2 regions of the Pseudoalteromonas sp. SG45-3 genome follow, and region 1 is predicted to be linked to the other one. Evidence: predicted binding sites of a transcription regulator. Region 1 holds the regulator's gene; the other holds the start of a gene.

Region 1 (6,015 bases):
ATCTCGTCCAGATAAATCCTCCCGAGGGTCAGGCTCTGTGAACCCCATTTTCTGAGCTTCTAATACCAACTCAGAAAAAGCAGTGGTACCATCATACTTACTACATAACCACGAAAGCGTACCCGAGAACACGCCTTCAATACGCGTAATTTTATCACCACTATTTTGCAAATCAGCCAAAGCAAAATTGATAGGTAAGCCTGCGCCTACACTTGTATTATATCGCCAATGTAAATTACGTTCGCCAAGGTTACTACGAAGTGCTTTATACCAAGAAGTCGGTGCTGTACCTGCATATTTGTTAGCACTAATTAAATGACAATCTCTGTCTACAAAATCTGTATATAAAAAGCTAAACTGCTCACTTGCAGTAATATCAATTAAAACTTTATGTTCGTAGTCAAGCTCGCTTATCGCATTAAGTAAATCCGCAGTTTCATAGCTATTCGCCTCATGCTGCCATTGAGTTTTCCATTGCGATATATTTATGCCACTTGCATTAAATAACATATGTTTAGAGCGAACCAGCGCTACCAATTTAATACTAAAGTCGCCTGATAAACGCTCAAATTGTGCCGATAACTGCTCAATAAAAGCATCGCCTACATTGCCAAGGCCCGCAACTATAACGGCTATTTCTTGGCCTTTATTGATTAGCTTATCGTGTAAGACGCTTTGTATATCGCTATCTATAAATTGGTCTGTTAGTAATAAAACATAACCATTATCTTGATGCACAAAACGCGGTTTTATAGTCTGCTCAGCTAATACCTCTAAAGCTTGCAGTTTTAGTACGCTAACGTCTTGCTCAGGGGCAACAATTGCACAGCCATTTAAATTTGACTCACTAATATTAGCTCTACCAGCAAAGTAATTAATAACTTGATATGTTTGTGCAGCCGGTACTACTAAATACACTTCACCATTATGGTTAAAATGATGAAGGCTATGCTGAATAAGCTGACTAACGCTTGCGACCTCACCTTCACTTAATCCTTCAACCATTAACAAATCAACATTTTGCAGCGTGGTTATAAAGCGCTTTTTCTTTGCTGAACCTTCTTTTACTATATCTGTTGGGCTTGCTTGCACATCAAAACTACTACGAACAGCTAGCTTAATATCGCTGTTTTTAAGTGGCGATAGTGTTTTTGCATGTAATACAGGGTTACCCAAACGAGCTAATAAATTAGCTTGTCCGCGACAAATTTTGCCGTACTTAATCGCCTTTTTTACCTTTCGAGGATCAGTGCTAAACACACCCTGTGTATCGGTCCAAATACATACCTGCTTAGCATCACAGTAATTTGCAAGTAGTGTTGCACTATAATCGCTACCGTTGCGTCCAAGTGTTACGGTCTCACCTTTCGTATCGGCGGCAATAAACCCAGTAACAACATTTATCGTATTAGGTAAAATTGACTGTCGACATTGCTGCGCATTTTGCGCATGCATTAATTCACCATCGTTTAAGGTAAAAAGACTACGGGCATCTTGAGCACACGCCTCAATATTTAGCTGCTGTAAATAAGTAGCGAGTAAACGTGCTGACCACAGTTCCCCGTGCGCGAGTAACGCAGCCTCTTTTAGCTGCTCAGCTTGAGCAAGTTCTGCAATATTACTAAGCTCGGTATTTAGTGTTCTAAGTGCGCAGCGCTTTAAATCAGCTTGTAATAACTGCTCAATTAAATCGCTTTGATGGTTATTTAACTGCAGTAAAATATCAGCGACAGCTTGCGTGTCTTGCAGCTGATAACTTTGCCACAACGACACAAGTGTATCTGTAGTTTTACCTGCAGCAGACACCACAACACAGTCGCCCGGCTGAGTATGCCCAATAATTATTTTAGCTACGCTTTGATAGCGCTCACTAGAGCTTAAGCTTGAACCACCAAATTTATGTACACAATTGACCATATTTATACCAATTCGCTTAATTAAGTTGTCTATTTTGAGGTAAGAAAACCGTATCGATAACAAGGCAAAAATTTCGCTATTTAGTTGTTCTATATTAGGAATTTTTAACGATGTTATCGTGCGGTTTAATCCCTCAAATTGATTAGGTATTATTGCGGATTGGTATTAATTACCAAAGCGCTGGACGGGCTGCACTTAATTTAACGTTTCCACCAGAAGTGCCAGCACCTTTGCCTACACGGCCAACATTTTTATTTTGCCCTGGTTTTACAAGTTCAAATACTCGTTCAAAGTCAGCTATTAAATCGTGTATATCTTCAATCCCAACCGAAATACGAATAAGCGTATCGCCCACACCCGCTTCTAAACGTGCCTTTGCCTCCATACCTGCGTGCGTCATAGTTGCAGGGTGACAAATTAAGCTCTCTACGCCACCTAGTGACTCAGCTAAACTAAACGTTTTAAGGCTAGTTAAAAATGCTGCCGCGTCGTTTATATCGCCTTTAATATCAAAACTAACCATGCCACCAAAGCCAAGTTGTTGTGCTTTAGCAAGTTCATGTTGAGGATGCGACTCAAGTCCAGGATAGTAAACTTGGCTTACAAAATTGGAACTTTCAAGGTACTTAGCTATTGCTAGCGCATTTTCTTGGTGCTGCCTTAAGCGCACATTTAAAGTACGTAGACCACGAAGCGTTAAATAACTATCAAAAGGAGCGCCCGTAATACCAATATTATTTGCCCACCAAGCAAGCTCATCACCAAGCTCTTGTGTTGCAGCAATAACAGCGCCGCCCACTACATCTGAGTGCCCGTTAATATATTTAGTAGTTGAATGCACCACAATATCTACACCAAACTTAATAGGGTTTTGTAAGGCAGGAGACAAAAACGTGTTATCTGCGGCAACCAATGCACCGCATTGCTTAGCAACATCGGTAACCGCTTTAATATCGGTTAAACGAAGTACTGGGTTACTTGGAGTCTCTATCCAAATAAGCTTAGGTTTAATTGCTAAAATTTGTTGAAGGCTTTCTTCTTTTGTTAAATCTAATACTTCAAGCTTCAATAGTCCGCGTTTTTGTAACGATGTAAATAAACGATAGCTACCACCATAACAATCATGTGGAATTACTAACGTGTCGTCACTGTTAAGTAGCTGAGTAGCTAAATGCACGGCTGCCATACCAGTGGCCGTAATTATGCCGCGAGCGCCGCCTTCAAGCTTAGCAAGCGTCTCTGCTAAAATATCACGATTAGGGTTACCACTGCGGCCATAATCATACTCACGCTTGGTATCAAAGTCGGCAAACGAATAAGTCGTTGATAAATAAATTGGCGGCACCACTGCACCATGATGTTTATCAGCATCAACGCCGTTACGTACAGCAATGGTCGCTTTGTTTTTTTCGCTCATATTCGTCACCTGATTAATTTGGATGTTTAGACGTCTAAAAGAGTAAGTTATCCGTTTTAATAAGTCAAAGTATTTTAAAGCTCTAGATGGCTAAAGTTAGGAAAGGCGTTTGCTAGTACCACATTTTAGCTCACAAAAGTGAGCTTATTTTTACATCCCAAATAGGCTTATTAAGATAGATCGGTATCTATTATTTGACTATCTTTTTTAAATCGATAGAATTTCACGCATATTTACACGCTTTTTATACCGTGTGAGAAATTAATAATCTGAGGCAACGATACATCTTATGGCTAAATGGAATGGTGAGTATATTCACCCATACGCAGAACACGGGAAAAAATCAGAGCAAGTTAAAAAGATCACCGTTTCGATCCCGCTAAATGTATTAAAAGTTTTAACGGATGAGCGTACGCGTCGTCAAATCAACAACCTTCGCCATGCAACAAATAGTGAATTGCTATGTGAGGCGTTTTTGCATGCATTTACTGGCCAACCTTTACCAAATGACGATGACCTACGTAAAGACAACGCAGAAAAAGTACCAGAAGAAGTTAAAAAGATAATGCAAGAAATGGGTTTAGAAGTGCCTATTTTAAACGAAGAATAAATCGTTACCTTTTTAATCAAAAAACCTCAGCATTGCTGAGGTTTTTTTGTTTAAGCGTTATATATTACGCCATATAGTTTTCAGGCAAGTCAATTTGCGCAACACCCGACTCTACCGCAGCAAGTGCTACAGCTTTAGCTATACGCGGTAGTAAACGCGGATCCATTGGTTTTGGAATAATATACTGCGCACCAAACTCTAGCTTATCTACGCCTGCGGCTTTTAAAACTTCTGCAGGTACAGGCTCTTTGGCAATACTACGAATAGCCTCAACTGCAGCAATTTTCATTTCATCGTTAATCGCGCTTGCACGTACATCAAGTGCACCACGGAAAATAAACGGAAAACATAAAACATTATTTACTTGGTTAGGGTAATCAGAGCGCCCTGTTGCCATAATTAAATCATTGCGTGCGCCGTGTGCAAGTGCAGGATCGATCTCTGGATCTGGGTTTGAACATGCAAACACGACCGGCTTTTCTGCCATTAGTTTTAAATCTTCGGCAGCTAACAAGTTAGGACCCGAAACACCAACAAACACATCAGCATCTGCAATTACATCTTGCAATGTGCGTTTATCGGTATTGTTAGCAAAAAGCTGTTTATATTCATTTAAATCATCGCGACGAGTATGAATAACACCTTTGCGGTCAAGCATATAAATGTGTTCACGCAGTGCACCACACTTAATTAACAGTTCCATACACGCAACTGCAGCAGCGCCTGCACCTAAACATACAATTATTGCATCTTCAATTGATTTACCTTGTACTTCTAGTGCATTTAACATGCCGGCAGCCGTAACAATGGCGGTGCCGTGTTGATCATCATGAAAAACAGGAATGCTACAACGCTCTATTAATGCTTTTTCAATTTCAAAACACTCTGGTGCTTTAATATCTTCAAGGTTAATACCACCGAATGTGTCAGCAATATTGGCAACCGTGTTAATAAAGTCTTCTGTTGTTTTGTGCTTTACTTCAATATCAATAGAATCAAGCCCTGCAAAACGTTTAAACAATAACGCCTTGCCTTCCATTACTGGTTTAGACGCTAAAGGACCTAAATTACCCAAGCCCAAAATTGCAGTACCATTAGTGATAACCGCAACCATGTTACCCTTACCGGTATATTTATATGCATTTGCAGGATCTGCGGCAATTTCACGTACAGGCTCAGCGACACCTGGGCTATAAGCTAGGGCTAAGTCTTGAACTGTTTCAGCTGGTTTTGTTAGCTCAATGCTAATTTTACCAGGTACGGGATGTGAGTGATAATGTAGTGCTTGTTCACGAAAGTCAGACATAACGCGATGGTATCCTGCAATTTAAGTTAAAGTGAGAGGTGGAGTCTTGGGGTACGATACCCTTATTATTTTTAAATTCCAAGCAATATCAGGTCTATCCTGTTATATGCTATATCCTTTAATTTTAAGAGGTTTTTCAGTAACTTTGCAGGATTATATAAACATTTGATAAATAAAAATTCACCAAAAAAGTAAGTTTTGAGGTGCGTTTATGTCTATTAAAATATTAAAAAAATGTATGTTTAACGTATCATCATAAACTTAAAATAACAGCCTACTACACTACTTTAAAAACAGATAAGCCCACGTTAGCTACTTTTATCAACCTAGTTAAAATTTGTACTATTTAAAATATAGAGAATATCTATCAATTTGTCTGCAAAGGTTTATGCATACTCAGAATAAGAATAGGAAATAGTTATGCAAGGTGTGATGTAGCTCGAGCAAGCTAAATAAGATAAGAAGTGGTAAATTTTAGACACAAAAAAAGCACCCTAAGGTGCTTTTTTTAACTAAACAGCAATAATTACTTCTTGCTGCTAAGTGCACCGAAGCGCTTGTTGAAGCGATCAACACGGCCGCCAGTGTCTAAAATCTTTTGCTTACCAGTGTAAAACGGGTGACACGCAGAACATACGTCTAAGTGAATGTCTTTACAAAGAGTTGAGCTAGTTTCGAATTTGTTTCCGCATGAACATGTTGCAGAAATTACTTCGTACTTAGGGTGAATACCTTCTTTCATAGGAACCTCTAGTTAAGGCCGCA
Region 2 (6,015 bases), on a different contig from region 1:
AGTGACTTTTGATTCATTATTTTTAAATAATTCTTCTAGTTCTTTATGTAGGTTAGTTTTGTATAAGTGCTCACCAATTTTGAAGTGAAAGAAAAAGTAAAAATAAGAGCCATTTTTCTCTCTCTGCCATAATGATTTACAAATATTTTTATAAAGCTCTGTTATGATATGTATATTTTCTTTCTTAGAGTGCCATATCAGAGTTCTCAAATGCTTTATTAAGTCAGGAATGCAAATATTAACTCTGTTCTTAAAATGTTCGAATTCAATTAAAAACCTACCGGATGTAAGCGGTTTATATGTATCGTCCCTTTTGCTCTCAACCCACACTATAATTTCATTTAATCTACTTAAAGATATATCATGTTTTGAATCACCAAGTAGCTGAAATGTTAGATAAGATAAGAAGTTAGCTGTTTTTGTATATTTTTCCTCGGGCGCTGTTTTAGGTAAGCTATATAAAATTTTATGTAGGCTATTAAGATAGGTATTCATACTTTCAATAGATTCATGGATATCTGAACTTTTTAATAAATGCCCAAGATCCCTAGCTTGACTACTTAACTCATTAATTTCTTGTTTTTTGATTAATCTAACTTTTTCAATATCCATTAAAACTGCAATTTCAGTGACTGTGATTTCATCTAAACTCTCAGTTTTTTCTAATATTTTGTCATATATATACGTTGTACTACTCAGGTTCTTAAATACGTATGCAAAATACCTAGAATACATTACTACGACATATGCAAAATAGGTAATGATAGTGATAAAGAGGAACGCTTTTAAAGGTATTGTTAAAAGCTCATGTGCCAAAAAAAAGATTAGCGAAAACAGTAAGTATATTAGTACTTTTGGTACTATTGAATTAGCTTGAATGGGGGCTTTGTCATTTAAGTATTTAACTACACTTTCAGAATCGTACTTGTCTTCCATCCATTGCAATGACTGTTGTGTTAGCGGAAGCGCGATAGCCGTTAGTGTAACTAACACTGTTGCTATATAAGTTATAATATTAGAAATGTTGGAGAGAGCGTTGTTCGCTGTCAACTCTAAACAGCTACCTGCGTATAGTTCACCTATAACTTTGAGTGTTAAGTTAATTGATTCCATTTATCTGATCTCCCTATCCACAGTTATCATTTACAGAAAATTGTTAACGCTCTATCGTTAACAATTAAGTGATAGTACTGCTATATGAATTACTCGGTCAATCAGCAAGTTAAGAGAGGTGAAATTATAGGCTTAATTAAAAGCTCATAACCATTTTTAATTTAAGATTAATAAAAAAAGCAAGCCACTAGGCTTGCCAAGAAGGGTGTGAATTGGTTTAGGCTCAAGCTCTAAGCTATTAGCTTTTCCGCAAGGTTCAATTCCATAATGGCTTTTAATAAACGGTATAAGTTAATTGACGCGTCAATTTCTTCTTTACGGTTTGTTAAGCTTTCAATATTTAAGCCCAACGGCACGTCTAAATGTGCACAGCTTTTAAGTATTAAGTCGAGGTTTTCGCGGCAAATACGAACTGATTCGCTTAATGTATTGTCTGCATCAAGCATGCGCCATTTTGTAGCCTCTGGCACTGAGATACCCAACCATTGCATAAACTCTAAGGTTTTTTCGCCGCCGCACGGGGTAAACGTTAATATAATACGTTGAGGTGTAATACCCTGTGCTTTACATGTACGTGCGTAGCTAGTAATTAACTCTATAGTAGCTTGTGCGTCGTAAACAGCTTGCGATATAAAAAACTTACAACCCTGTGCTGTTTTTTCTATTAATCGTTCGTGCTCATTTCGTTTACTTGAATGGCGCTCGGCAATTGTAACGCCACCTAAAAAGAAATCATCTGATTGCTCAGCCAATGCTTTATACGCATCTGGCAGGCTTAGCTTTATATCGCCTACCGATGACGGGCTACCTACTAAAACTACATTTTGTAAATCGTAGTCGTTTTTAGTTTCACTTAGCCAATCTTTAAATTCGCCTACGCCACGCTGCGCCACACTTTTATAAGTAATTACATCTTGTGCAGATAAATTACGCAGTAAATGGCTGTATTCACGCGGATCAACGGTTTGTTTAAACGCAAACGGGCGCGCTTGATTGGTTCGACTGCTTTCGTCTTGAATGTCGTAAATTATTACGCCGTCGTATTCAATTTCGTGTAAGCGACCTAATAGCTTTTCTGCAATAGTTTTTAATTGCGCTTTATCGGTGCCTATTTTAGGCGGGGTAGTACCAATAAGATAAACACCTTGGTTGGTGTCCTCTATTTTCTCTTTTAATGATAAAGCCATAATCCTCATTCCAGCCAAGTGCGTTTTGATGGATTTAATATAGCAGCCATTTAGACGTCTAGATAGATTTATTTAGTGAAAATTTTTCAATTAACATGATGTTTATTCATAGTGCTTGTTCCCATAATTTATAATTGACACAGTTGTTTACATAATAAATTCCCTTGGGACTCTTATATTTATTGGCTTTGGGGCATAATCGAGGGTGAGTTAGTATTAAATCTAACAACAAATTTGCTCAATTTAAAAAGGGACAACAATGAAATTTAAATTATTAGCAACCAGCTTAGCGGTATCGCTGGCGTTAACGGGTTGCGCCATGCAACAAAACCAAAGCACGCAAACAACAGCACAACAAGAACAAGTAAATAAAGCTGATGACCGTGTTTTTTCACAAGATTACTTAATTGAAGAGCTAGAAAACGGCTTACGTGTCATGGTTGTTAAAACCGATTACCCTGATGTAGTGTCGCTGCAAATTCCGGTATCGGTTGGATCGCGTAACGAAGTTGAAGAGGGCAAAACAGGCTTTGCTCACTTTTTTGAACACATGATGTTTAAAGGCTCACAAAAATACCCTGAAGATGTGTACTCAGACATATTAAAAAATTCAGGTGTTGATAACCGCGCATATACAACAAACGATTACACAAATTACCATTTAAACTTTTCAAAGCAGCACCTTGATAAAGTACTTGAGCTTGAAGCTGATATTTTTCAAAATTTAACCTACACCGAAGAGCAATTTAGAACCGAAGCACAAACGGTAAAAGGTGAGTACTTGAAAAACAACGCGAGCCCAATTCGTAAATTATTAAGCGCTGTACGCGAAAAAGCGTTTGATAAGCACACGTATAAACACACCACTATGGGCTTTTTTAAAGACATAGAAGCCATGCCTGATCAAATGGCCTATGGTAAAGAATTTTTTGCCAAGTTTTATAAGCCTGAGTATGTGTCACTTGTCATCGTGGGCGATGTAGACCCACAAGCAACAATGGCAATGGTTAAAAAGCATTGGGGCAGCTGGAAAAAGGGTAACTATGTTGCTGACATTAAAGCAGAACCTGTTCAACAAGCACCAAAATATTTACACCAGCAAGATGAAGCGCTACCAGGGCATTGGTTACTCGTATCGTACAAAGGCGCTGCGTGGGAGCCTGCTAAAAAAGACAGAGCGGCGCTTGATTTAATCTCACAGCTTTATTTTTCTAGTAATTCAGATTTATATCAAGAGCTAGTGGTCGACAAACAAATTGCCAGCCAAATGTTTACCTATAACCCAGAGACTAAAGATCCGGGTTTATTACACGTATTTGTTAAAGTAGAAAACGCAGGCGATTTAGCCACTGCGCGCGATGCCATTAATCGAACTTATGCAAAAGCACGCACTGAGCTTGTTGATGAGCAAAAGCTAAGTGATTTAAAATCGAATCTTAAATACAGCTTTATTAATGGCTTAGATTCGTCGCAAGCGATTGCATCAACCCTTGCCAGCTACATGCATTTTGAGCGCGATCCTGAGGTTATAAACCAGCTGTATAAATCGGCAGATAACATCACCAGCGCAGATATTAAAGCCGTTGCTAATAAATACTTTACTGATAACGCACGTACCACATTAACAATGTCGGCACTTGATAAAGCCCCAGGTTTTGAGCAAGAAGTTAATTTAAATGCGCTTACTGCAAAGCTTGAACAAGCACCTGCGGCACCTGCATTTAAAGTACTTGATAAAACCAATAGCTCGCCGTTAATCGATGTTAACTTTTTATTCAATACCGGCGCGGCTGCCGACCCTCAAGGCAAAAAAGGTGTTGCAGCGCTCACTGCGGCAATGCTTGCACAAGGTGGCTCAGAGGCGACAAGCTATAAAGATATTCAAAAAGCACTTTATCCGCTTGCAGGTAGCTTTGGTTATCAAATAGATAAAGAAATGCTGTCGTTCCAAGGGCGTATTCATAAAGACAATGCAGCGCAGTGGTATTCACTTGTGAGCGATCAATTATTAAACCCAGGCTTTAGAGACGATGACTTTAAACGCCTTAAAAAAGAAATGATCGATGGTATTAAATCAGGCTTAAAAGCATCTAACGATGAAGAGCTAGGCAAAGAAGTGCTATACAGTGCACTTTACAAAAATCACCCTTACGAAAGTTACAACTACGGTGATATTTCGGATTTAGAAGCGTTGACGCTAGATGATGTTAAAGCGTTTTATAACATCGAGCTTACGCAATCTAAACTCACGGTTGGCTTAATTGGGGCTGTGCCTGCAAACCTTAAAGCTAAAATGATGAGCGATTTTGCAACGCTACCAAAAGGTGAGCAAAGCCGTTTAAGTATTCCTGATGCGCCAGTGCTTAAAGGTCATCATGCAACTATTGTAGAAAAATCGGCACAATCGACTGCTGTATCGTTTGGTTTTCCTATTGATACAATAAGAAGTAGCGAAGACTGGACAGCCCTTTGGCTTGTGCGTTCGTACTTTGGTGAGCACCGTAGTTCTAACAGCTTTTTATATGAGCGCATTCGTGAAACTCGCGGCATGAACTACGGCGATTACGCATACATTGAATATTTTCCACGTGGTATGTTTCAAACCAAGCCTGATGCAAACCTAGGGCGCTCTGAGCAAATTTTTCAAGTGTGGTTACGCCCACTTCGCTCTAATAACGATGCGCACTTTGCAACACGTACAGCCTTGTTTGAGCTAGATAAGCTAATTAAAAATGGTATGAGCGAAGATGACTTTGAAGCTACGCGTAACTTTTTAATTAACTTTGTGCCGCAAATGGTCGCAAGTCAAAATCGCCAATTAGGTTACGCACTTGATAGCGAATTTTACAACACAGATAGCTTTGTAAGTTACGTTACTAATAAACTTAAAACGCTAACGCTTGCTGATGTTAATCGCGTTATTAAAGAAAACTTACAAACAGACAATGTTCACTATGTATTTATTACTGGTGACGGCGCTGATATGCAAAAACGTTTAGCATCGCAGCAAACATCACCAATGATTTATAACACTAATAAACCTGCTGAATTAGTGGCTGAAGATAAAGTGATTGCTGATTATAAATTAGCAATTCCTGCAAAAAATATTGAAGTGATGAAAGTCGATAAAGTATTTCAATAACTTAAGTGTTTTTTAAGCGTTAAAATAATGCCTCGGTGCTATAAGCATCGAGGCATTTTTATTATTTAATAATGAAACTTAATAAACAGTTATACCTAATAACCAGAACAAATAACTAAGGGATTAACACCTTAGTGGTTAAATCCGTTAGACTTGGGAAAAGGCTATTTTATATCAACTTAAGGCAGTGCAGTATTATGCGTCATGCAATTTGGCAACAGCTTCGCGACGAAGCTAACGATGTAGTAAAACGTGAACCATTATTAGCAAGTCATGTTTATTCATGTGTTTTAAATCATGATTGTTTAGGTTCGGCATTGAGCTTTATTGTTGCTAATAAGTTGGCTGATGCGGTGGTATCTGCATTCACTATCCGAGAGCTGTTTGACCAAGCATTTGTAAAATGTGACCGTATGCTATCTTTTGTTGCTGAGGATATTAAAGCGGTAAAAGACCGCGACCCTGCATCAGAAACCTATCTTACGGTTATATTAAATCTAAAAGGTTTTCATGCTATTCAGGCGCACCGTTTGGCTAATTGTTTGTGGCAACAAAATCGCAAAGAGCTAGCGC

Evidence for each region. Region 1 encodes MetJ, which represses methionine synthesis genes. Its sites were predicted from a motif close to TAGACGTCTAGACGTCTA; they were not measured.
Region 2: the regulator MetJ is predicted to act here: its motif matches at 2,344-2,361, upstream of H5126_RS06260 (methylenetetrahydrofolate reductase).

What each region holds. Positions count from the first base shown of each region.
Region 1 is NZ_JACJEN010000007.1:156,411-162,425, forward strand. It holds gene metL (bifunctional aspartate kinase/homoserine dehydrogenase II) at 1-1,917, opposite strand, end outside; gene metB (cystathionine gamma-synthase) at 2,087-3,334, opposite strand; gene metJ (met regulon transcriptional regulator MetJ) at 3,624-3,944, shown strand; gene H5126_RS10735 (malic enzyme-like NAD(P)-binding protein) at 4,009-5,250, opposite strand; gene rpmE (50S ribosomal protein L31) at 5,777-5,992, opposite strand.
Region 2 is NZ_JACJEN010000004.1:32,906-38,920, reverse strand. It holds gene H5126_RS06265 (hypothetical protein) at 1-1,113, opposite strand, end outside; gene H5126_RS06260 (methylenetetrahydrofolate reductase) at 1,344-2,300, opposite strand; gene H5126_RS06255 (pitrilysin family protein) at 2,560-5,442, shown strand; gene cysE (serine O-acetyltransferase) at 5,640-6,015, shown strand, end outside.